4 regions of the Bradyrhizobium guangzhouense genome follow, and region 1 is predicted to be linked to each of the others. Evidence: predicted binding sites of a transcription regulator. Region 1 holds the regulator's gene; each other region holds the start of a gene.
The links. The regulator PhoB, encoded in region 1, activates phosphate uptake and scavenging genes when phosphate is short. The targets are predictions, from matches to a motif close to TGTCATNNANCTGTCAT.
Positions count from the first base shown of each region.

Region 2: ugpB (sn-glycerol-3-phosphate ABC transporter substrate-binding protein UgpB) is a predicted target of PhoB. The motif match lies at 3,186-3,202, and genes of this name have one in related genera.
Region 3: XH91_RS11955 (UDP-2,3-diacylglucosamine diphosphatase) is a predicted target of PhoB. The motif match lies at 3,924-3,940, and genes of this name have one in related genera.
Region 4: XH91_RS02270 (DUF2794 domain-containing protein) is a predicted target of PhoB. The motif match lies at 3,382-3,398, and genes of this name have one in related genera.

Region 1 is NZ_CP030053.1:6,897,679-6,903,560, reverse strand. Features, by position in the region: gene pstC (phosphate ABC transporter permease subunit PstC) at 1-283, shown strand, start outside; gene pstA (phosphate ABC transporter permease PstA) at 285-1,130, shown strand; gene pstB (phosphate ABC transporter ATP-binding protein PstB) at 1,127-1,951, shown strand; gene phoU (phosphate signaling complex protein PhoU) at 1,962-2,678, shown strand; gene phoB (phosphate regulon transcriptional regulator PhoB) at 2,701-3,414, shown strand; gene XH91_RS32885 (GcrA family cell cycle regulator) at 3,502-4,014, opposite strand; gene XH91_RS32880 (aspartate aminotransferase family protein) at 4,482-5,684, shown strand; gene argF (ornithine carbamoyltransferase) at 5,684-5,882, shown strand, end outside.
Region 2 is NZ_CP030053.1:114,988-120,869, reverse strand. Features, by position in the region: gene XH91_RS00560 (sn-glycerol-3-phosphate import ATP-binding protein UgpC) at 1-12, opposite strand, end outside; gene ugpE (sn-glycerol-3-phosphate ABC transporter permease UgpE) at 17-865, opposite strand; gene ugpA (sn-glycerol-3-phosphate ABC transporter permease UgpA) at 868-1,749, opposite strand; gene ugpB (sn-glycerol-3-phosphate ABC transporter substrate-binding protein UgpB) at 1,816-3,132, opposite strand; gene XH91_RS00540 (CaiB/BaiF CoA transferase family protein) at 3,376-4,593, opposite strand; gene XH91_RS00535 (organic hydroperoxide resistance protein) at 4,764-5,189, opposite strand; gene XH91_RS00530 (MarR family winged helix-turn-helix transcriptional regulator) at 5,346-5,804, shown strand; gene XH91_RS00525 (GIY-YIG nuclease family protein) at 5,809-5,882, opposite strand, start outside.
Region 3 is NZ_CP030053.1:2,497,145-2,503,026, reverse strand. Features, by position in the region: gene XH91_RS11970 (caspase family protein) at 1-730, shown strand, start outside; gene XH91_RS11965 (threonine/serine dehydratase family protein) at 926-1,909, opposite strand; gene XH91_RS11960 (glycosyltransferase family 4 protein) at 2,030-3,088, opposite strand; gene XH91_RS11955 (UDP-2,3-diacylglucosamine diphosphatase) at 3,088-3,900, opposite strand; gene thiD (bifunctional hydroxymethylpyrimidine kinase/phosphomethylpyrimidine kinase) at 4,117-4,917, opposite strand; gene XH91_RS11945 (PAS domain S-box protein) at 5,226-5,882, shown strand, end outside.
Region 4 is NZ_CP030053.1:454,470-460,351, reverse strand. Features, by position in the region: gene XH91_RS02285 (ABC transporter permease) at 1-1,136, shown strand, start outside; gene XH91_RS02280 (Bax inhibitor-1/YccA family protein) at 1,419-2,210, shown strand; gene XH91_RS02275 (GNAT family N-acetyltransferase) at 2,330-2,860, shown strand; gene XH91_RS02270 (DUF2794 domain-containing protein) at 2,948-3,319, opposite strand; gene XH91_RS02265 (DUF1223 domain-containing protein) at 3,898-4,677, opposite strand; gene acnA (aconitate hydratase AcnA) at 4,999-5,882, opposite strand, start outside.

The DNA of each region.
Region 1 (5,882 bases):
CCGCGTCGGCATCATCGGCGGTGTCATGCTGGCGCTGGGCCGCGCGCTCGGCGAGACCATGGCGGTGACCTTCATCATCGGCAATTCGTTCCGCATCTCGTCCTCGATCTTCGCGCCGGGTACCACCATCTCGGCGGCGATCGCATCCGAATTCGCCGAGAGCGACGGCCTGCACCAGTCCGGCCTGATCCTGCTCGGCCTGCTGCTGTTCGTGCTGACGTTCTTCGTGCTCGCCGGCGCCCGGCTGATGCTGCTGCGCCTGGAAAAGAAGGCGGGGAAGTAACATGAACCCGATTTACGCACGCCGCCGCCGCAAGGACATCGTCATCCGCGGGCTCTGCATCGGCGCCGCCGCCTTCGGCGTCACCTGGCTCGCGCTGATCCTGATGACGCTGCTCTATAACGGGGTGGCCGGCCTCAGCCTCGACCTGTTCGCCGCTGACACGCCGCCGCCGGGCTCGACCGAAGGCGGCCTGCGCAATGCCATCATCGGCTCGCTGATCATGACCGTGATCGGCGTCGGCATCGGCGCGCCGCTCGGCCTGTTCGCCGGCACCTATCTGGCCGAGTACGGCCGCAACGACAGGCTGACCTCGGTGATCCGCTTCATCAACGACATCCTGCTGTCGGCGCCCTCGATCATCATCGGCCTGTTCATCTACGGCGCGGTGGTGGTGCCGATGCGCGGCTTCTCGGCGATCGCAGGTTCGCTCGCGCTCGCCGTGATCGTGATCCCCGTGGTGCTGCGCACGACCGAGGACATGCTGTCGCTGGTGCCCAACGCGCTTCGCGAGGCAGCCTCGGCGCTCGGCCTGCCGCGTTCGCTGGTGATCAAACGGATCGCCTATCGTGCCGCCCGTTCCGGCCTCATCACCGGCGTGCTGCTCGCCACCGCCCGCGTCGCCGGCGAAACCGCGCCGCTGCTCTTCACCGCGCTGTCGAACCAGTTCTTCAGCCTCAGCCTGAACAAGACGATGGCGAACCTGCCCGTGACCATCAACAACTTCGTCCAGAGCCCCTACGCCTATTGGAAGCAGCTTGCCTGGAGCGGCGCGCTGCTGATTACCCTGACCGTGCTAGCCCTGAACATTGGCGCGCGCATTCTCGGCGCCGAGAGGACCGCAAAATGAGTGATCTTTCCGTGTCGATGAGCGCGTCCGGTGGGCTTCCGCATGCCCAGCAGCCGCTGCCGGAAGCCCCGGCCAAGGTGACGGTGCGCAGCCTCAACTTCTATTATGGCGAGCACCACGCCCTGAAGAACATCAATCTGGCGCTCGGCACCAACCGCGTCACGGCTTTCATCGGCCCGTCGGGTTGCGGCAAGTCGACCCTGCTGCGCATCTTCAACCGGATGTACGACCTCTATCCCGGCCAGCGCGTCACCGGTCAGCTGATGCTCGACCAGACCAACATCCTCGACCCCAAGCTGGACCTCAATCTGCTGCGCGCCCGCGTCGGCATGGTGTTCCAGAAGCCGACGCCGTTCCCGATGACGATCTACGAGAACATTGCCTTCGGCATCCGCCTCTATGAGAAGATCTCGAAGTCCGAGATGGACGACCGCGTGGAGAAGGCGCTGCGCGGCGGCGCGCTGTGGAACGAGGTCAAGGACAAGCTCAACGCGTCCGGCCTGTCGCTCTCCGGCGGCCAGCAGCAGCGTCTCTGCATCGCCCGCACCGTCGCGGTGCGGCCCGAGGTGATCCTGTTCGACGAGCCCTGCTCGGCGCTGGACCCGATCTCGACCGCCAAGGTCGAAGAGCTGATCCAGGAGCTGTCGGAGAACTATACGATCGCGATCGTCACCCACAACATGCAGCAGGCGGCGCGCGTTTCCGACAAGACCGCCTTCATGTATCTCGGTGAGCTGATCGAGTTCGACGACACCAGCAAGATCTTCACGTCGCCGTCCGACCGGCGCACGCAGGATTACATTACCGGCCGGTTCGGCTGAGGAGACGGACATGGGTTCTGAACATACCGCAAAGGCTTTCGATACCGACCTCCAGGAACTGACACGGTCGGTTGCGGAAATGGGCGGCCTCGCCGAGCGCATGATCGTCGATTCCGTCGACGCACTGATCCGTCGCGACGTCGCGCTCGGCCAGCGCGTCGTCAACACCGACGCCGAGATCGACGCGCTTCAGAAGAGGATCGAGGAGCACGCCGTGCTCACCATCGCCCGCCGCCAGCCGATGGCGGTGGACCTGCGCGAAATCGTCGGCGCGATGCGCGTCGCGACCGATCTCGAGCGGATCGGCGATCTCGCCAAGAACATGGGCAAGCGCGTCGCGGCGCTGGAGACCGATTTCCATCCGCTCAAGCTGTTCCGCGGCCTCGAACACATGACCGACCTCGTGCAGCAGCAGGTCAAGTCGGTGCTCGACGCCTATGCCGCGCACGATCTGCCGGCGGCGATGGCGGTGTGGAAGGGCGACGAGGAAGTCGACGCCATCTGCACCTCGCTGTTCCGCGAGCTCCTCACCTACATGATGGAGGATCCGCGCAACATCTCGTTCTGCATCCATCTGATGTTTTGCGCCAAGAACATCGAGCGGATCGGCGACCACGCCACCAACATCGCCGAGACCGTGTTCTACATGATCGAAGGCCAGGCCATCACCGACAAGCGGCCGAAAGGCGACATGACGACCTTCGCCACGACGATCCCCAATACCTGAATCCTCAAGGAGCGACGACCCCATGGGCGCACGCATTATGGTGGTTGAGGACGAGGAAGCTCTCACCGAGCTGCTTCGTTACAACCTCGAAGGCGACGGCTATGACGTCGAGACGGTGATGCGCGGCGACGACGCCGATACCCGCCTCAAGGAGCACATCCCCGATCTGATCGTGCTCGACTGGATGCTGCCCGGCCTGTCCGGTATCGAGCTGTGCCGGCGGCTGCGCGCGCGCTCCGACACCAAGCAGCTGCCGATCATCATGCTCACCGCGCGTGGCGAGGAGAGCGAGCGTGTCAGGGGCCTCGCAACCGGCGCCGACGACTACATCGTCAAGCCGTTCTCGGTGCCCGAGCTGCTGGCGCGGGTGAAGGGCCTGCTGCGGCGCGCCAGCCCCGAGCGGCTCGCGACCGTGCTGGCTTTCGGCGACATCGAGCTCGATCGCGAGAAGCGCCGCGTGGCGCGCTCGGGCCGGCCGATCGATCTCGGCCCGACCGAATATCGCCTGCTGGAGTTCTTCCTGGAGCATCCCGGCCGGGTGTTCTCGCGCGAGCAGCTGCTCGACAGCGTCTGGGGTCGCGACATCTATATCGACGAGCGCACCGTCGACGTGCATATCGGCCGCCTGCGCAAGCTGCTCAATCTCGGCCGCGAGCAGGACCCGATCCGCACCGTCCGCGGCGCCGGCTACGCCCTCGACGATCGCTTCGCGAAGGCCGAGCAGACGTCAAGCTAGCTACGCGCAGGAAAAACAAAAAAGCGCGCCTTGGGGCGCGCTTTTTTTTGTCTCGATCATCCCGGACGATGTCGTCTCGAGCTGTGCTCAGCGCGTGCCGGGCTTCGCCGGAGCGCGACGGCGATCGGCGGCCGGCTGATACGCCACCCGCGAGTGCTGGGCGCAGTAGGGCAGGCCGGACAGCGCCTTGCCGCCACAGAAGAAGAAATCCGGGCTCGAGGGATCGCCGACCGGCCAGTGGCAGGTGGCCTCGTTCAATTCGAGCAGCGACAGCCGCTGGCTCATCGGCACCACGTTGTCGTAAGTGACCGGTTCGGCCTCGACCTCGACCTCGAAGGCCTGCGCCAGCGCGGTGTTGCCGCGCGCGATGGGGCGGCTCACCCGCATCATGTGCTGCGCAGGACGTGCCTTGCGCGGTCGGGGAGCTGCTGATGAGGGGCTCTTGGCGCGGCCGGACAGGCCGAGCCTGTGCACCTTGCCGATCACGGCGTTGCGGGTCACGTTACCGAGCTCAGCGGCGATCTGGCTCGCCGAAAGTCCGGCCTCCCAGAGCTTTTTCAGCTGCTCGACACGATCATCCGACCAGGTCAAAACCGTCATTGCACCCTTTCCTTCGCCGGCGCCTGCCATCTATGGGGCCTCACGACGAATGCCTAAGCCTCGAAAAACCCGTGCCGCCAGAATCCCTTAAGGCTCGCCGGGCGCACCAAATGCGCCCGGGCGTTTACGCCGGTACATGAGGACTTTTGGGATCAGAACCGCTGCACGAGATGTCGTATCTGACAAGCCAAACGCTACAATATGGCGTGACTCACGCGCAAGAGTCCGCCGACTCGCTTCCACATGTTCCGTGGCGAAAATCCCGCAAAATCGCCACCGCAAGACTACGGATTCAGCATTTCGCGGGGCTTTCCGGGCGGCATTGACACCCGTATTGCCAAGCATAAGATGGTTGCGCGTGCCGCCCTTAAAAGGCGGCACGTTTCGTTTTCCGGTCCAAATGACGCGCTGCGCAAGGCGCGTTCAGGCCGTCCGAAACACCCTGAGTGACCACCAAAGAGACCGTCATGACCAACAGCGCAACGCCGCATTTGCTCCCCGTTTTCGCCAGGGCCGACATCGGTTTTGAGCGCGGTGAAGGCGTCTGGTTGATCGCAACCAATGGCGATCGCTATCTCGATTTCACCTCGGGCGTGGCGGTGAATGCGCTCGGCCATGCCCATCCGGCGCTGGTCAAGGCGCTGCAGGAGCAGGCCACGAAGCTCTGGCACATGTCGAACCTGTTCCAGAGCCCGGATGGCGAGAAGCTCGCTGCGCGTCTCTGCAACGAGAGCTTTGCCGACTTCGTGTTCTTCTGCAATTCCGGCGCCGAAGCGCTGGAGGGTGTGATCAAGCTGGTCCGCCATCATCACTTCTCCAAGGGCCATCCGGAACGCTACCGCATCATCACCTTCGAAGGCGCCTTCCACGGCCGCACGCTGGCGACGCTGGCCGCGACCGGTTCGGCAAAATACCTCGAAGGTTACGGTCCGCCGATGGAGGGCTTCGACCAGATCCCGCATGGCGACATCGAAGCCGTGAAGAAGGCAATCGGTCCTCACACCGCCGGCATCCTGATCGAGCCGATCCAGGGCGAGGGCGGCGTACGTCCGGCGACATCGGCCTTCCTCAAGGCGTTGCGCCAGCTCTGCGACGAAAAGGGCCTGCTGCTCGCCTTCGACGAGGTGCAGACCGGCATGGGCCGCACCGGCGATCTCTTTGCCTATCGACGCACCGGCGTCACACCAGACGTGATGTCGCTGGCGAAGGCGCTCGGCGGCGGCTTCCCGATCGGCGCGATCCTGGCGACGGCGGATGCGGCCGCCGGCATGGGCCCCGGCTCGCACGGCTCGACCTTCGGCGGCAATCCGCTGGCGATCGCGGCCGCGAACGCCGTGCTCGACGTCATGCTCAAGCCCGGCTTCTTCGATCACGTGCAGAAGATGTCGCTGCTGCTCAAGCAGAAGCTCGCCTCCGTGATCGACCGTCACCCCGATATCGTCAGCGAAATCCGCGGCGAGGGGCTCTTGATCGGCATCAAGGCCGTGGTGCCGTCAGGTGATCTGGTCGCAGCCTTGCGCAACGAGAAGCTGCTCACCGTCGGCGCCGGCGACAATGTCGTGCGCTTCCTGCCGCCCTTGATCGTCACCGAGGCCGAGATCGAGGACAGCGTCATCAGGCTCGAACGCGCCTGCACGGCGCTGTCAGGCAACAAGCGGGCGGCAAGCTGATGAGCAAGGGTCCCAAGCATTTCCTTGATATCAACGAGCTGCCGCTGTCGGAGCTCAAGAGCATGCTGGCGGCCTCCTCCGCCATGAAGGCGAAGCAGAAGGCGCATCAGCCGGTCAGGCCGCTCGAAGGCAAGACGCTGGCGATGATCTTCGAGCGCCCGTCGACCCGCACGCGCGTCTCGTTCGACGTCGCCATGC
Region 2 (5,882 bases), 380 kb from region 1:
AACATTGGCCATGGGCCTATTTCTCCGTTTCGATCAGGCCCTTGACGAACAGGCGTTGCAGCAGCACGACGACCGCCACCGGTGGCAGCATCGCGAGCACCGCGGTGGCCATGGCGACCGACCATTCGGTGAGTGCGTCCTTCACATCGATGATCTTCTTGATGCCGATCACGATGGTCTGCATGTCGTCGCGCGTCGTGATCAGGAGCGGCCAGAGATATTGATTCCAGCCGTAGATGAACAGGATCACGAACAGCGCGGCGATGTTGGTCACCGAGAGCGGCAACAGCGTATCGAAGAAGAAGCGGATCGGACCTGCTCCATCCATCTTCGAGGCCTCGACCAGCTCCTTCGGCACCGTCATGAAGAACTGCCGGAACAGCAGCGTCGCGGTTGCCGACGCGATCAGAGGCAGGATCAGGCCGGAATAGGAATCCAGCATGTGCAGGTCGGACGTGATCTTGTAGGTCGGGAAGATACGCACCTCGACCGGCAGCATCAGCGTGATGAAGATGGTCCAGAACGTCGCCATCCTGAACGGAAAATTGAAGAACACGATGGCGTAGGCCGATATGATCGAGATCGCGATTTTTCCGAGCGCAATACCGACCGCCATGATGAAGCTCGACAGCAGCATGCTGCCCACCGGCTCGCGCGTCGTCTTGCCGGTGCCGGACATGATCGTGTTCCAGTAGGTGTCCAGCGCGTGGCTGCCCGGATAGAGCGGCATCTGGCCGTTGGCGATCACGGAGTTGTCGTGGGTGGAGGCGATGATCGCGAGATAGACCGGGAAGGCGACCACGATCACGCCGGCGATCAGCACCAGGTGCGGCAACAGATTTCCAAATCGTCGATGCTCGACCATTGTCAGTAATGGACCTTCTTTTCGACGTAGCGGAACTGGACTGCGGTGAGCACGACGACGATGATCATCAGGATCACGGATTGCGCGGCCGAGCCGCCGAGGTCCGAGCCCGCCTTGCCGTCCAGGAAAACCTTGTAGACGAGCGTCGAGGTGGAGCCGTTCGGCCCGCCTTCGGTTGCGGTATCGATGATGCCGAGCGTGTTGAAGAAGGCGTAAGTGATGTTGACGACGATCAGGAAGAACGTCGTCGGCGACAGCAGCGGGAATACGATGGTCCAGAACCGCCGCATCGGCCGTGCGCCGTCGATCGCCGCGGCCTCGATCACACTCTTCGGGATCGACTGCAGGCCGGCGAGAAAGAACAGAAAATTGTAGCTGATCTGGTTCCAGACCGCGACGATGACGATCAGGATCATGGCATGCGTGCCATTGAGCACCGGATTCCAATCGATGCCGTTACGCTGCAAGGCGCGCGCGATCATGCCGAGCCCGGGCTGGAACATGAAGATGAACAGCACGCTCGCCACTGCAGGTGCGACCGCGTAGGGAATGATCAGGAAGGTGCGATAGATCTGCACGCCTGCGATGTTTCGGTTCGCCATGACGGCGAGCAGCAGGCCGATCGCAAGAGAGAAGAACACGACGAGCAGTGAAAATACGAAGGTCGTGCCGATCGCGTGATAATATTCGGGCGTCTTCAGCAGGTTGGCGTAATTCTCGAACCAGACGAACTCGGTCGAGAGCCCGAAGGCATCCTGCACCAGGAAGGATTGCCAGAGGGCTTGCGCGGCCGGCCAATAAAAGAAGATCAGGGAGACCGCAAGCTGCGGAAACACCAGGAGGCAGGCGAGCAGCCTGCCTGGAAAGATCGCCCGGTTCTCCATGAAGCCCCCGCCTCACTCGCTGAAAGTCGTGGCTGCGGACCGTCCGCAGCCACGACCGATGAGATCTTACTTGGTCGCGGTCCGCTCGAACTGACGCAGCATCTGGTTGCCGCGCGAGACGGCAGCGTCGAGCGCTTCCTTCGCCGACTTCTTGCCGGCGAGCGCCGCCTCGATCTCCTCGGACCAGACGTCGCGCATCTGCACCATTCCGCCGAAACGCAGGCCGCGCGAGTTCTCGGTCGGCGGCTTGTTGGTGAGTTCCTTCAGCGGCACTTCCAGGATCGGGTTCTTCTCATAGAAGCCCGACGCCTTGGTCTTGTCGTAGGCCGCCTTGGTGATCGGCAGATAGCCGGAGACCTCGTGCAGATAGACCTGACGATCGGTGTCGGACAGGAAGGTGAAGAACTTCGCGATGCCCTTGTACTCTTCACTGGATTTGCCGCCCATCACCCACAGCGAGGCGCCGCCGATAATGGAGTTCTGCGGCGCATCCTTGGCGTCCGGGAAGTACGGCATCGGAACGGCCGTATAGTTGAACTTCGCGTTCGCCTTGACGTTCGGATAGAAGGCCGACGACGTCATGTAGAGCGCGCATTCGCCCGAAGTGAAGCGGCCTTCGCCGGTGTTGGTGCGACCGGAATAGTCGTAGCTCTTGTCCTTCTGAAGCTCGACGAGGTTTTCGAGCAGCTTGGTCTCGAGCGGGTTGTTGAATTCCAGCACGGTGTCGAAGCCGTCGAGGCCGTTGGCCTTGGTGCCGATCGGAATGTTGTGCCAGGCCGAGAACTGTTCGATCAGGCCCCATGTGATCCAGCTCGAGGAGAAGCCGCATGTCGGGCTCGTCGCGTGCAACTTCTTGGCGTCGGCGAACACCTCGGGCCAGGTCTTCGGCGGCGCGTCGATGCCGGCCTTCTTCAGGGCGTCGAGATTGACCCACATCACCATGCTCGACGAGTTGAACGGGAACGAGAGCATCTCGCCCTTTGCAGTCGAGTAGTAACCCGTGATGGCCGGCAGATAAGATTGCGGGTCGAACTTCTCGCCTTGCTCCTTCATGAGGTCGGAGACCGGCTTGATGGCGCCCTTGGCGGCCATCATGGTCGCCGTGCCGACCTCGAACACCTGCATGATACCGGGTGCGTTGCCGGCGCGGAACGCCGCGATGCCCGCGTTCAGCGTGTCGGCATAGCTGCCCTTGAACGTCGGAACGATCTTGTAGTCGCTCTGAGATGCGTTGAAATCGTTGGCAAGCTTGACCACGACGTCGTTGTTGGGGCCCGTCATCGCGTGCCACCACTGGATTTCAGTCACGGCCAGCGCCGGCGAAGCCGTCATGCCGACAGCGACTGCAACAGTGGCAGCCGCCCCAAAGAATCGAAGAGCCATCAAGAAACCTCCCTCAGCCGTCAATAAAGAAGCGCTTGCGCTAGCAGCGCCGTATGACGTTCACATGACTGTGTAAGCGGCCGAAACGAAAGCGGCAAGCGCTGGAAAAGGGAAGCCATCAAATAGGCGAACGCGCCGCGCGCAGCCGCAATCGTTCGCGGTGCACACTTGTGCCCGCGCCGCAGTGCGGCATCGCCAGGGTTTTTCTGCTCCCTCGCCGCTTGCGGCGAGGGAGCGCAGCATCTAGCGCTTGCGCTCCGGCCCGCAGACCACGCCGGTCTCGACCATGGCGTCGATCTCCGACTTTGAGTAGCCGAACTCGCCCAGTACCTCCTGGGAGTGTTGGTTGAATTTCGGCGGCAGTCGGCGCAGGCTCGGCTTGCTGCGATCGAGCCGGATCGGCGAAGCCACGCCCTTGTACCAGTCCTTCTCGATCACATCGCCGCGGGCGATGGTGTGCGGGTTTGTCAGCGCCTGGTCGATCTTCTGCACCGGGCCTGCGGGCAGGCCTGCGGCGAGCAGGCGATTGCACAACGGCTCGGCCTCGTGCTGGCTGAACACGGCGGCGAGCTCGGCGCGCAGCGCTTCGCGATTGGCGATGCGATCCTTGTTGCGGGCAAAGCGCGGATCGGTGCCGAGCTCGGGCTTGCCGATCTCCTTGGCAAGCTTGCGGAAGGTGCCGTCATTGCCGACGCCGATGAAGATGTTGTCGGTCTTGGTCGGGAAGATCGCGTAGGGCACGAGGTTCGGGTGCTCGTTGCCCGTGAGGCCGGGCGGCTTGCCGTGCATGAAATAATTCGCGGTGTGCGGATGCATGATGGCGAGGCCGGTTTCGTACAGCGTCGTCTCCAGGAACTGGCCCTTGCCCGAGCGTTGCCGCTCGGAGAGCGCCATCAGGATGCCGATCGCCGCGTAGAGCCCGGTGGTGATGTCGACCAGCGGCACGCCGATCCGCATCGGGCCGCTCTCGGGCGACCCCGTCGCGGCGATCATGCCGGTCATGGCCTGGATGATGGCGTCATAGCCGGGATTGCCGCCACGCGGGCCGTCGGCGCCGAAGCCGCAGATCCGGCAATGCACGAGGCGCGGATATTTCTTGCTGAGCACATCGTTGCCGATGCCCCATTTCTCCAGCGTGCCTGGCTTGAAATTCTCGATCAGGACGTCGGCCGTCTCCAGCATCTTCCGCAGCACGACACGGCCACCTTCCGAGGCGAGGTCGAGGCCGATCGAACGCTTGTTGCGGTTGATGCCGATGAAATAGGCCGCGTCGTCGTCGTGGAAGGGAGGGCCCCAATCGCGCACCTCGTCGCCGGCGGGCGGCTCGACCTTGATCACGTCGGCGCCATGGTCGGCGAGGATCTGGGTGCAGTAGGGACCGCCGAGCACGCGCGTGAGATCGATGACGCGCAATCCGCTCATTGCGCCCAACGCTGCTTCAGAACCGGCTGCTTCAGTCATGCCGTCGCTTCCCCTGTGTCGAAATTGATCTCAGGCCTAGCGAGGTTCGATCGCGCCAGCAATGGCTTGTCGCGTGGGGGCGTATGCGTCGCCGCGCAATCCGCGGCGTGGAAAATCTCATGGAAGCGGCCGGCCCGAGAGGATCCCGGGCCAGCCAATTCACCGTCGGATCAGACGACCGTCAGGCGAACCTCGACATTGCCGCGGGTGGCGTTGGAGTACGGGCACACCTGATGCGCCTTCTCGACCAGCGCCTCGGCCTCGGTGCGGGACAGGCCCGGCAACGAGACGGCGAGGTCAATGTCGAGGCCGAAGCCGCCGGCCGAGCGCGGACCGATGCCGACGGTCGAGGTCACGGAGGCGTCAGTGGGAACCTTCGGGCCGCCCTGCGAGGCCACGAACTTCATTGCGCCGATGAAGCAGGCGGCATAGCCGGCCGCAAACAGCTGCTCGGGATTGTTGCCGGCGCCGCCGCCACCGCCGAGTTCCTTCGGCGTGGTGAGTTTGACGTCGAGCGCGCCGTCGAGGGTCGCAGCATGGCCGTCGCGGCCACCGGTGGCCTTTGCGCTGGTCTTGTACAGGACGTTCACTGACATTTTCGTCTCCCTTGGGGGCTTCGGTTTGGGTGGCTTTCATATCGCAAACAATTAGATTGTGCGCAATTGAAATCGGCATGTCTCACATTTAATTGTTCGCAATTGAATGTAGATCCGCCCGGTCCCACAATGCGGGTCAGTCTCGAGAGATTCTCTATGGCCCGGAAATCAGCGACCCTCGATCCGCAACGCCTCGACAATCAGATCTGCTTCGCGATCTATTCGGCCGCGCATGCCTTCAACCGCGTCTACAAGCCGCTGCTCGAGCGGCTCGGCCTGACCTATCCGCAATATCTCGTCATGCTGGTGCTGTGGGAGCGCGACGACGTACCGGTGAAGGACATCGGCGAAAGGCTGTTTCTGGATTCGGGCACGCTGACGCCGCTGCTGAAGCGGCTGGAGTCCGTGCATCTAGTCAAGCGCACGCGCTCGAGCGAGGACGAACGCCAGGTGCTGATCGCGCTGACGCCGCAGGGCCACGCGCTGAAAGACAAGGCGCGCAACGTGCCGCAGTCGATCCTGGCGGCCTCGGACTGCTCGGTGTCGGAGCTGGTCGCGATGAAGGACGAGATCGTGGCGTTGCGGGACCGGTTGAATGCGGTGATTGGGGAGTAGGGCCTCAGCAGAGCCGCTTTTTCGAGAAAGCGCGGCCTGAGTGTGACTTGAGATAAGTCTCGAACGCCAAGGCCTTCA
Region 3 (5,882 bases), 2.8 Mb from region 1:
GTGCGATCACATCCGCTGGCTGCTGGCGAACCTCCTGATCTCGCAGGCCTGGCACGAAGCGGTGCTCCTGAACTCGCCGATCGGCTACCAGGCCTTCTACAGCAAATACGGCAACAGCCCCTATGCACAAGCCGCGCTCAAGCTCGAGGCCCAGCCGAAGATCATCCCGCTGATGCAGGCGACCAAGTTCCTGGCTCCGCAGAACATCGCCCCGACGCTGAAGATCGGCAATCTCGGCCAGCCCAAATACATGCCGCTGATGCAGCAGGGCAATGGCGGCTCGCCGATGAACGCCAACCTGCCGGTCGGGCAGAAGCCGGTCGATGGCACCGTCAGCAAGATCGTCACCCTGCCCGCGCCTGTTAACACCACGACGAACAACAACGGCATCGGCAAGATCGTGACGCTGCCGGTGACCAACACCACACCGAACACCGGCAACACCAATGCCGGCCCGGCGGGCAAGACCAGTTCGACCGTCGACGTCAAGACCACCGACGTGAAGCCGACGAATGGTCAGCCCCACAACCAGCCGATCCGCCTCAACAACGGCGTCGTGAAGCTCAACAACAACCCGGTGAACAAGGTGCAAGTCCAGAACGGCGTCCAGAACAACCGGCCGCAGTTCAATGCGACGGGCAACGGCGGCGGCAACAACAATTTCCGCCAATCGATGAACCAGTCGCCCGCGATGACCGGCGGCAACAACCACCGCGGCTTCATGCATTGATTACCGCAAGCAACGAACGACAAAGGGGCAGAACGGAAACGCTCTGCCCCTTCTGCATGTCAGTTCCTGGTCATCCGGGATGCGCCGCGAGGCGCAGGCCCGGAATCCATTGTGCGGCAGAGATGGTGGGGAAATGGATTCTCAGATGCGCAATTGCGCATCATAGCTCTCGCTCCGCGAGCCCCGGAATGACGCCTAAGCCACCAGCTCGGCGAACAGATCCGCATCGACGTTGCCGCCTGACAGCACGATGACGACGTTCTTGCCGGCGACATCCAGGCGTCCCGCCAGCAGCGCCGCGAGGCCGACTGCGCCGCCCGGCTCGACCACCAGCTTCAGCTCGTGATAGGCGAAGGCAACCGCCGCGCCGACTTCCTTGTCGGACGCCGTCACGCCGCGCGCCAGCAGCTTGCTGTTGATCGCGAAGGTCATCTCGCCGGGGATCAGCGCCATCAGCGCATCGCAGATGGTGCGGCCCGCCGGCGGATGCGGCTCGCGATGGCCGGCGCTCAGCGAAATGCCGTGATCGTCGAACGCCTCCGGTTCGGCCACCACAATCTGTGCCTGCGGATAGCGCGCCTTCACGGCCGTGGCGACGCCCGCGATCAGGCCGCCGCCGGAAGCCGGCGCCACCACGATGTCAGGCGGGAGGCCGAGCATTGCCATGTCTTCCGCGATCTCGCGGCCGGCGGTGCCCTGGCCCGCGATCACGAAGGGATCGTCATAGGGCCGCACCAAGGTCGCGCCGCGCTTCTCGGCGATGCCGCGCGAGATTGCCTCGCGGTCGTCGTTGTAGCGGTCGTACAGCACGACCTCGGCACCATAGGATTTGGTGCGCTCGCGCTTCGACAGCGGCGCGTCCGCCGGCATCACGATGGTCGCATGCATGTCGAGGATTTTCGCCGCCGCCGCCACGCCCTGGGCGTGGTTGCCGGAGGAGAATGCGACGACGCCGCCGGCCCGCTTGTCCTGCGGGATCGAGAACACCTTGTTGAAGGCGCCGCGGAACTTGAAGGAGCCGGTGCGCTGGAGCATCTCCGGCTTCAGGAACACTTTTGCGCCCACGCGCTCGTTGAGCACGGGAAAGGACAGCAGCGGAGTGCGGACGGCGAAAGGCGCGAGCACGCGGGCAGCGGCGTCGATATCGGCGGGGCCGATCGGAAGGGGCTGTTCGGACATCGGGTGATGTTATCGCGGGGGACGAGGCGCGGGCAAGACACCTCCGCGCGAGGATTTCCAAAGCGCTTTCGAGCGAAGTGGGCACCGGTTCGCATGAAGAAAACGCGTCAAAACAGGAATCTAGGCCACGAACCGCTTCTGTTCCGCCCCGGCCCGGCCCGGCAGCACGGCGCCGACGGCGCGGATGCTGTCGACAAAAGCCCTCGCCGAGGCCTCCCAGGTGTAGGCGGCGGCGAATTCGACACAGGCTTGCCTAGAGATGTCGAGCGCGGCGAAGCAGGCGTTGCGCAGGTCGTGGTCGAGCGCGCCGACGGGCGCATCCCCGATCACGTCCCGCGGGCCCTTGACCGGGAAGGCCGCGACCGGCAGGCCGCTCGCCAGCGCCTCGAGCAGGACCAGGCCGAACGTGTCGGTCTTGCTCGGAAACACGAAGACGTCGGCCGCCGCATAGATGTCGGCCAGTTCCTCGCCGTGCTTCTCGCCCAGGAAAATCGCCTCGGGATAGGCCTCCTCCAACGCGTTGCGCGCCGGGCCGTCACCGACGATCACCTTGGTGCCGGGCAGATCGAGCTCGAGGAACGCCTCGAGATTCTTCTCCACCGCGACGCGGCCGACCGAGAGGAATATCGGCGCCGGCAGACAGAGATCGACCGCGTGGGGATGGAACAGATGGGTGTCGACCCCGCGCGGCCACAGCACGACATTGTCGAACCCGCGCTCGCCGAGCTCCCGGGCCAGCGCAGGAGTAGCCGCCATCACGGCCCGGCTCGGGCTGTGGAATCGGCGCAGCGCCCGCCAGATCAGCGAGCCCGGCACCGGCACCCGGGCACGGACATATTCGGGAAAGCGGGTATGGAAGCTGGTCGTGAACGGCAGCTTGCGCTGGCGGCAATAGCGGCGGACCATCAGCCCGATCGGCCCTTCCGTCGCGATATGGATGCTGTCGGGCCGCGCTTCCTCGATCAGTCTTGCAATGCGCGCCGGCCGCGGCATCGCCAACCGCACGTCGCGATAGCTCGGCATCGCGAAGGTGCGGAACGATTGCGGCGTCAGGAACGCGAACTCGACACCGAGACCTTCGACGCTAAGCGTCTTCGCGGCGTCAGCGAGCTTGGTCAGCGTCCGAACCACACCGTTGACTTGCGGGTGCCAGGCGTCGGTCGCGACCAGGATGCGCATCAGGCCGCCCTTGCTGCCACCTGCGGCACTTGTGCCGGCTTCTGCAGATGATCCGCCCAGGTGATGATCTCGAAACGGCCGTCGTCGTGCTCGACCAGCGCGGTGCAGCTTTCGACCCAGTCGCCGCAGTTCATGTAGCGGATGCCGTTCTCGTCGCGGATCACGGCGTAGTGGATGTGGCCGCAGATCACGCCGTCGGCGTCGTGGCGCCGCGCTTCGGCGGAGAGCGCCTGCTCGAACGCGCCGATATAGTTGACCGCGTTCTTCACCTTCTGCTTGGCCCATTGCGACAGCGACCAATAGGGCACGCCGAACAGGCGGCGGAAGAAGTTGACGAAGCGATTCATCTGGATCGCGAAGTCATAGGCCTTGTCGCCGAGATGGGCGAGCCAGCGCGCGTTCTGCACCACGAGGTCGAAGATGTCGCCGTGGATGACGAGATAGCGCTTGCCGTCCACGCCGGTGTGCACCGTGTTCTCGACGACGTCGATGCCGCCGAAATGGGTGCCGTAATAATTGCGCAGGAACTCGTCGTGATTGCCGGGCACGTAAATGACCTTGGCGCCCTTGCGCGCCTTGCGCAGCAGCTTCTGCACCAAATCGTTATGCGATTGCGGCCAGTGCCAGCTCGATTTCAGCGCCCAGCCGTCGACGATGTCGCCGACGAGATAGATGGTGTCGGCATCGTGGTAGCGCAGGAAGTCCAGCAAGAGGTCGGCTTGAGAGCCGCGGGCTCCGAGATGAACGTCGGAGATGAACAACGTGCGAAAGCGCCGCTCCGGGCTCTCGTCACTCACATCGTAACTTCCCATGCGCCAGCCTGTAACTGTGTCCCGTGACAGGGGGATGACCGATTGAACCCTTGAGGCACCCTCAGATACGAATCGAACCTTGCCTCGCCTTCCCCGCGAATATCAGTCACATGCGACAATCAGGCGACATGGTCAGGCAATGATGGCCTGCAGAACCCCGGAACCCTGGCTTTGTTGGTTAATATCGGGACCGTCGGCGCCAGCAGGACGCCGGCGTCAGTAAAACGTGTGGAAATGGTGGATCGGCCCGTGGCCGTGACCGACGCTGAAACGGTCGGCCGACGCGATTGCCGCGCTGATCCAGCTCTTGGCATGGCGCACGGCCGTCGCGAGATCCTCGTCCTTGGCGAGGCCCGCCGCCACTGCCGACGACAGCGAGCAGCCGGTGCCGTGGGTATTGCGGGTGGCGATGCGCGGCGCGGCGAGCGCGAGCGTGGTGTCAGCACTGACGAGATAGTCGGTGCTCTCCGCGCCCTCGCCGTGCCCGCCCTTGATCAGGACCGCACGGCAACCGAGAGACAGCAGGCGGCGCCCCTGGCTTTCGATCTCGGCCTCGCTTCGCGCGACTGGCTCGTCGAGCAGCGCGGCCGCCTCCGGCAGATTGGGCGTGATCACGGATGCGAGCGGCATCAGTTTCGCGCGCAACGCCGCCACGGCCTCTGCGGCGAGCAGGCGGTCGCCTGATGTCGCGACCATCACGGGATCGAGCACGACATGGCGCGGCTTCCAGCGCGCCAGCGCACAAGCGATCGCATCGATGCTCGCAGCCTGCGCCACCATGCCGATCTTGACCGCGCCGACATCGAGATCGGAAAACACGGCATCGATCTGCGCGGCGACGAAATTGGCCGGCACCGCATGAATGCCGGTGACGCCCTTGGTGTTCTGCGCCGTCAGCGCCGTGATCGCGGACGCCCCGTACACGCCGAGCGCGGCAAACGTCTTCAAGTCCGCCTGAATGCCGGCGCCGCCGCTCGAATCCGAGCCGGCAATGGTGAGCGCCACGGGCGTGGTCATCGCGGGATTCGCTTGCTTGAAGGAACGACGGCCATGATCTGTCCTGACATGGCCTGTCCTAGCGCGCCCCTGCAGCTCCAGCAAGCCGGCGAATCAGGCAGAAACGGTGCCGCACAGCCGTGTCGTCCCGGAAGCGTGCACATCCCGGAAAATATGACCTAGGCATCACCCGGCCTTGGCGCATCCTCCCAAATCGGTGAAACATTAGTGAATTCGTCCAGCGACTCCAAATTGCGGGCCGGTTCGGCCTGCAATTCTCTCGGGAAGAAATCATGTGGGCCTTTTTCGAACGTCTCCTCGATTCGTCAATGCTTTCACCGCACGGCATCTGCCTGTTGTGGGAACCCGAGCTGATCTGGCTGCACGTTGCCTCCGATGCCGTGATCGCCGCCGCCTATTTCTCGATCCCGTTCGCTCTCACCATTCTCGTCACCAAGCGGCGCGACCTCCAGTTCGGCTGGGTCTACTGGGCGTTCGCGATCTTCATCATGGCCTGCGGCCTGACACATCTGTTGTCGATCTACACGCTCTGGGTTCCGATCTACGGCATTGAGGGCATCGTCAAGGCGGTCACGGCTGCGGCCTCCATCTTCACCGCGGGCGCGCTGTGGCCCCTGCTGCCGAAGATCCTGGCGATCCCCTCCCCGTTCGAGCTGCAAAAGGTTCAGGCCGCGCTCGAGGAGGAAGAGATCAAGAGCCGGGACGCGACGCTGCTGCTCAAACAGGTGGGCGAGGCTCAGCGCGCGATGCGCGAAAGCATGACGCGCCTCACAGCCGTGGTCGAGACGGCGGTCGACGGCGTCATCCTGTTCGACGCGCAAGCCCGCATTCTCCTGTTCAACCCCGCTTGCGAACGGCTGTTCGGCTATCGCGCCGACGAACTCATGAATCGCGACATCGGCATGCTGATGTCCAATGAGGAGAGGTCCTCATCCGCAGGTCATGCGCGGCGTTTCGCAACCGGA
Region 4 (5,882 bases), 720 kb from region 1:
CGATCGCCAACATTCATCGGCCGGGCGCGCTGACGCCGTCCGTCGTGCTGTCGCTCGGCCTCGGCCTCGCCGTGCTCGTCACCATCACCCAGATCGACGGCAATCTGCGCCGGCAGTTCCTCGCCGCGCTGCCAGACCGCGCGCCGTCGTTCTACTTCATCGACATTCCGAGCACGCAGGCCGGCCCGTTCGACGATTATCTGCGCCAGATCGCGCCGGGCGCGAAGGTCGAGGATGTGCCGATGCTGCGCGGACGCATCGTCGCCGCCCGCGGCGTCCGTGCCGAGGACCTCAAGCCCACCACGGACTCCGAATGGGTGCTGCAGAGCGACCGCGGCCTGACCTATACCGGCGAGTTGCCGAAGGGCTCCAAGGTGGTCGAGGGCGAATGGTGGGGCGCCGACTATTCCGGCCCGCCGTTGGTCTCGATGGAAAAGAGGATCGCCGACGGGCTCTCCCTGAAGCTTGGCGACGAAATCGTCGTCAACGTGCTCGGCCGCGACATCCCGGCGAAAATCGGCAATCTCAGGACCATCGACTGGCAAGGACTCGGCATCAATTTCGTGCTGGTGTTCTCGCCCAATGCCTTCAAAGGCGCGCCGCATACCCACATCGCGACACTGACCGAAGCCGGCGGCAATGCGACCGGCGACGGCAAGATCATCAAGCAGGTCGCGGATGCTTACCCGATGGTGACGAGCGTTCGCGTGCGCGAGGTGATGGAGACGGTCGGCGCGGTCGTGACTAATCTCGCGCTCGCGATCCGCGGCGCCAGCGCCGTGACGCTGATCTCGGCGATCCTGGTGCTGGGCGGCGCACTCGCCGCCGGCCATCGCCACCGCGTCTATGATGCGGTGATCCTGAAGACGCTGGGCGCGACGCGGTTGCGGCTGCTCGGCGCCTATGCGCTCGAATATCTGCTGATCGGGTTCGCCACTGCCGTGTTCGGCGTGATCGCCGGCAGCATCGCGGCCTGGTTGATCGTGACGCGGCTGATGACGCTGACTTTCGTCTGGCAGGCCGCAAGCGCCGCCGGCGTGGTGGCCGCCGCCCTGGTCGTCACCGTCGGGCTCGGCCTTGCGGGAACGCTGCTGGCGTTGAACAAAAAGCCCGCCACGGTGTTGCGGAATTTGTGACAAAAGGTAGCGACCAGCCGCACGGGAGCGGAATCGCGCGATTCCCGCGGTTAACCACGTTTGCTTGTCAGGCTCACGTCAGGATTGCGCGGGAAGGGCGACATTCGGCCGCGCGTGGACCGTTGCAGCGGATGTGTTAGTTTCCCACATATCGGATGGGTTCGGAGCCCCGATTGTTAGCCAAATTTAATGTCGGCAGGCATCGGTATCCGAGATAGAATTTGACGAACCGGCGGCATGGCGACCCCCATGCCAGACCGGGCAACCAACGGGAATTCGACCATGTCGGACCTAGACCGCAATTACGCTTCTCCTTTCGGCCGGGCCGCCGGGCGTGTTGACGCCGCGACGGTCGATGCCGGTCTGCGCGCCTACATGCTGCGCATCTACAATTACATGAGCATTGGCCTCGCCATCACCGGCCTCGCCGCGCTCGGAGTTTACATGGCTGCCGTCACCGACGTTCCGACCCCGGAAGCCGTCCGTGTCGGCAAGCTGTTCCTGACGCCGTTCGGCTACGCGATGTTCGTGAGCCCGCTGAAATATCTGTTCATGCTGGCGCCGCTCGCCATGGTGTTCGTGATCTCGGCCGGCATCAACCGCCTGGCTCCCTCGACCGCCCAGATCCTGTTCTGGGTGTTCTCGGCGCTGATGGGTATCTCGCTGTCCTCGATCTTCCTGGTGTACACCCACACCTCGATCGTGCGGGTGTTCTTCATCACCGCGGCGACGTTCGGCGCGCTGAGCCTCTATGGCTACACCACCAAGCGTGACATGACCGGCATGGGCTCGTTCCTGTTCATGGGCCTGATCGGCATCATCATCGCGAGCTTGGTGAACCTGTTCCTGGCCAGCACGGCGCTGCAGTTCATCGTGTCGGTGGTCGGCGTCCTGGTGTTCGCGGGCCTCACCGCCTGGGACACCCAGCGGCTGAAGAACGACTACATCTACGGCTACGCCTCGGCCGGCGGCGACATCGCCGAGCGCGCGGCGATCTCTGGTGCGCTGTCGCTGTACTTGAACTTCATCAACCTGTTCACGCTGCTGCTGCAGCTCCTCGGCCAGCGCGACTAAGCGATAGACCCGAGGGAACGGACACGAGCCCCGGCCGAAAGGCCGGGGTTTTTGTTTGCGGCATCTCGCCATGCGGAAATGCCGTTGCTCGCACCAAAGCCCCTGCTAATCTCGCCTCCATGTCCACACCTGAAATCAGGCCCACTGTCGAGGCCGACCTCCCCGCCATCACCGCCATCTACCAGCAGGCTGTCCGCGAGGGCACCGCGACGTTCGAGCTTGATCCGCCTGATCTCGCCGAGATGACGCGCCGCTATCGCGCGCTGGTCGACGGGGGCTATCCCTATTTCGTAGCCACCATCGACAGCCGCCTCGCCGGCTATGCCTATGCCGGCGCCTACCGGCCGCGCCCGGCCTATCGCTTCACGGTCGAGAACTCGATCTATCTCGATCCCGCCTTCCACCGCCGCGGCATCGGCTCACTGCTCCTGGAGCGGCTGATCCGCGAATGCGAGGCGCGGGGCTTTCGCCAGATGATCGCCGTGATCGGCGATTCCGCCAATGCCGGTTCGATCGGCGTGCACACCAGGGGCGGCTTCAAGATGATCGGCACGCATCCCAATGTCGGCCTGAAGTTCGGCCGCTGGCTGGATACGGTGATGATGCAGCGCGATCTCGGCCAGGGCGCGGAGACGGTGCCGGAAAAGTAATCCGGTCTCGTAGGGTGGATTAGCCTCGCGGATTGCGCAAAGCGCAAACCGTCAGGCGTAACCCACCTTGCGGCACTATCTGTGCCGCTACACCACCGCCAATTTCCGATCGATCGCCAGCAGCACGCGCTCGAGCTCGTGGCCGCGGCGCAGGATCAGGCCGGTCGCCGAGATCACGCTGTACATGCCCTGCTTGCGCGCGAGCCGCGGATCTTTCTCGATGCGGTAGATCGGCACTTCGGAGGCGCGGCGATAGACCGAGAACACCGCGCGGTCTTTCAGGAAGTCGATCGCATAGTCGCGCCACTCGCCGTCGGCGACCATGCGGCCATAGAGATTGAGAATTCGGTGCAGCTCGAGCCGGTTGAACGTCACCCGGCCGGGTTGGGCATTCGCAGCGGCGGGGCGCGCCACTGCGCGCTGCTCGCTCGGATCGGCATCCTCCGACGTCAAACTCATGGGGCGCCTCCATCGCGTCAGCATGACCGCCTCCGCGAAGACCGTCCCCGGAGCCGCGGATCATGACACCTGCATGATTGCGCCAACTGTTCCCCGCCGCAAGGGGCTCTTGCAAGGGACTCCTGAAGCGCGCCCCCTGCGGACCTGGGTTCACCTCACTGAGCGGCAGCGAATCATGACACACGCAACGGTGGAACTTCTCAGCGGCAAACCGTCACGGGATCGTTAGCAGGAATCACAGGATCGCCGCTTTTCCGCCCACCGCCTGCCGCCCTGCATTGCGAAAAGATGAGTGTGCGTTGACCCGGTCCTTTCGGTTCCGGATTCCTCAGCCCCCAGCCCCCCGGGGTCGAACAGGATCGGGTCTGTACGCGCGACAAGGAGGGCCAACGCGAGTTGGTCCTTTTTTGTTTGTGGCGGGATGTTTCCGCTCTTTCCGTCATTCCGGGGCGCGCGAAGCGCGAGCCCGGAATCCATTTCTCAGCTCGGATCGTGGATCGATGGATTCCGGGTTCGCGCCAGGAGGCGCGCCCCGGAATGACGAAGACTGATTTTGCGGAGACGATCCAGGCTTGCGTCTAGTGCAGCGACGTGTACGCCGCGCCGAGCATCGGACCGGGCTTATCGCGGCTGCCGTCCTGGACGTAGACCACCGCGCCGTCGACGCTGTCGCGCGACGTCAAATTCTCGATCGGGACGGCCCAACTTTCCGGATGTCCGTGCCAGTCGCCGACCTTGAGCAGATTGCGTACGACGTTGTGGTAGGTGATCTGCTGCCCGCGATTCTCACCGCGGCCGATTTCGATCGGCACCGATTTCATGATCGAGCAGATCCAGACCTCGCCATGCGAGACCGTCGGCTCCTTGCTCGCGGCGACCGACACGTTGATCTGCTTGCCCGCGAGCGACATCGTCACCGGCACGCTCATGATGCCCGCGCTCGTGTCGGTCTTGTCGATCGCGTTCTCGATGCCGGAGCGGTCGCTGCCGATGACATGCGCGGCGCCGTTGACCACGACCTGCGGCGTGTAGACCTCGCGGTCACCGCGCATGCGCGAATAGGCGCGCTGCCGCGCCGAGAAACGTGAATCCGCCAGCGTGTCTTTCCAGCCGAGATAATCCCAATAGTCGATCGGCATGCTCAGCGCGATGATCGAGGGGTCCTTGGCGAGATCGCCGATGACCTTGTCGGCAGGCGGGCAGGAGGAGCAGCCCTGGGAGGTGAAGAGCTCGACCACGGCGCGGGGATCGGCCTGGGCGGGGCGGATGACGGCGACGATGGCGCAGATGCCGAGTGCTCCTGACCAGAATGCTCCGGACCATCGCGAAACGAAATTAGAAGCCATCATACCAGTCATGTTGAACGTCACACAGGTAGCTCGTTGCGGGAAGATCTTATCGCCTGATGGTCACCGTAGTCTTACGGGCGCAGTACATTCAACCGTCCAGAGCAGGATTTTGCCGGCCGGGCCCATCCGAAACATACCGCAAACGTACGAAGGCGGCCTTTTGATAGGCCGCCTTCGTTTTTCCTTCTACTCACGTCGCGGTGAGCCACCGTTCACAAATTCGCGCGCTAAAGTGCGCCGAGCGCACTTTAGATTGTTGTTGGAGCATGATCTTTCCGGAAAACCGCTGCACAATTTGCGCTAACGCGGCCTTCGGGTCCGGATCATGCTCTAGGCCGCGAGCTTGCGCAGCACGTAGTGCAGGATGCCGCCGTTGCGGTAGTAATCGAGTTCGTCCAGCGTATCGATGCGGCAGAGCAGCGAAACGCGCTGCAGCGAACCGTCGCCGGACACGATCTCCGCGGTCAGCTTCTGGCGCGGCTTGAGGTCGCCGACCAGGCCACGCAGCGTGACCTTCTCGTCGCCCTTGAGGCCGAGCGACGACCAGGAGGTGCCGTCCTCGAAGGTCAGCGGCAGCACGCCCATGCCGACCAGGTTCGAACGATGGATGCGCTCGAAGCTCTGGCAGATCACGGCGCGAACACCGAGCAGACGCGTGCCCTTCGCAGCCCAGTCGCGCGAGGAGCCGTTGCCATATTCGGCACCGGCGAACACGACGAGCGGCACCTGCTCCTGCTGGTACTTCATCGCGGCGTCGTAGATCGACATCTGCTCGCCGTCCGGCCAGTGCTTGGTCAGACCGCCTTCCGGGATGTTTCCGTCCGCACCCTTCAGCATGAAGTTCTTGATGCGGATGTTGGCGAAGGTGCCGCGCATCATGACTTCATGGTTGCCGCGGCGCGTGCCGTACTGGTTGAAGTCGGCGGGACGCACCTGGTGCTCGCTGAGGTATTTGCCGGCGGGCGAGGTGAGCTTGATCGAACCGGCCGGCGAAATGTGGTCGGTGGTGATCTTGTCGCCGAACATGGCGAGGATGCGCGCCTCGACGATATCGGTGACCGGCTCCGGCTCCTTTTTCATGCCTTCGAAATAGGGCGGGTTCTGCACGTAGGTCGACGACATGTTCCAGCGATAGGTCTCGCTCTCGACCGTCTTGATCTTGCGCCAGTTGGTATCGCCCTTGAACACGTCGGCATACTTCTTCTTGAAGATCG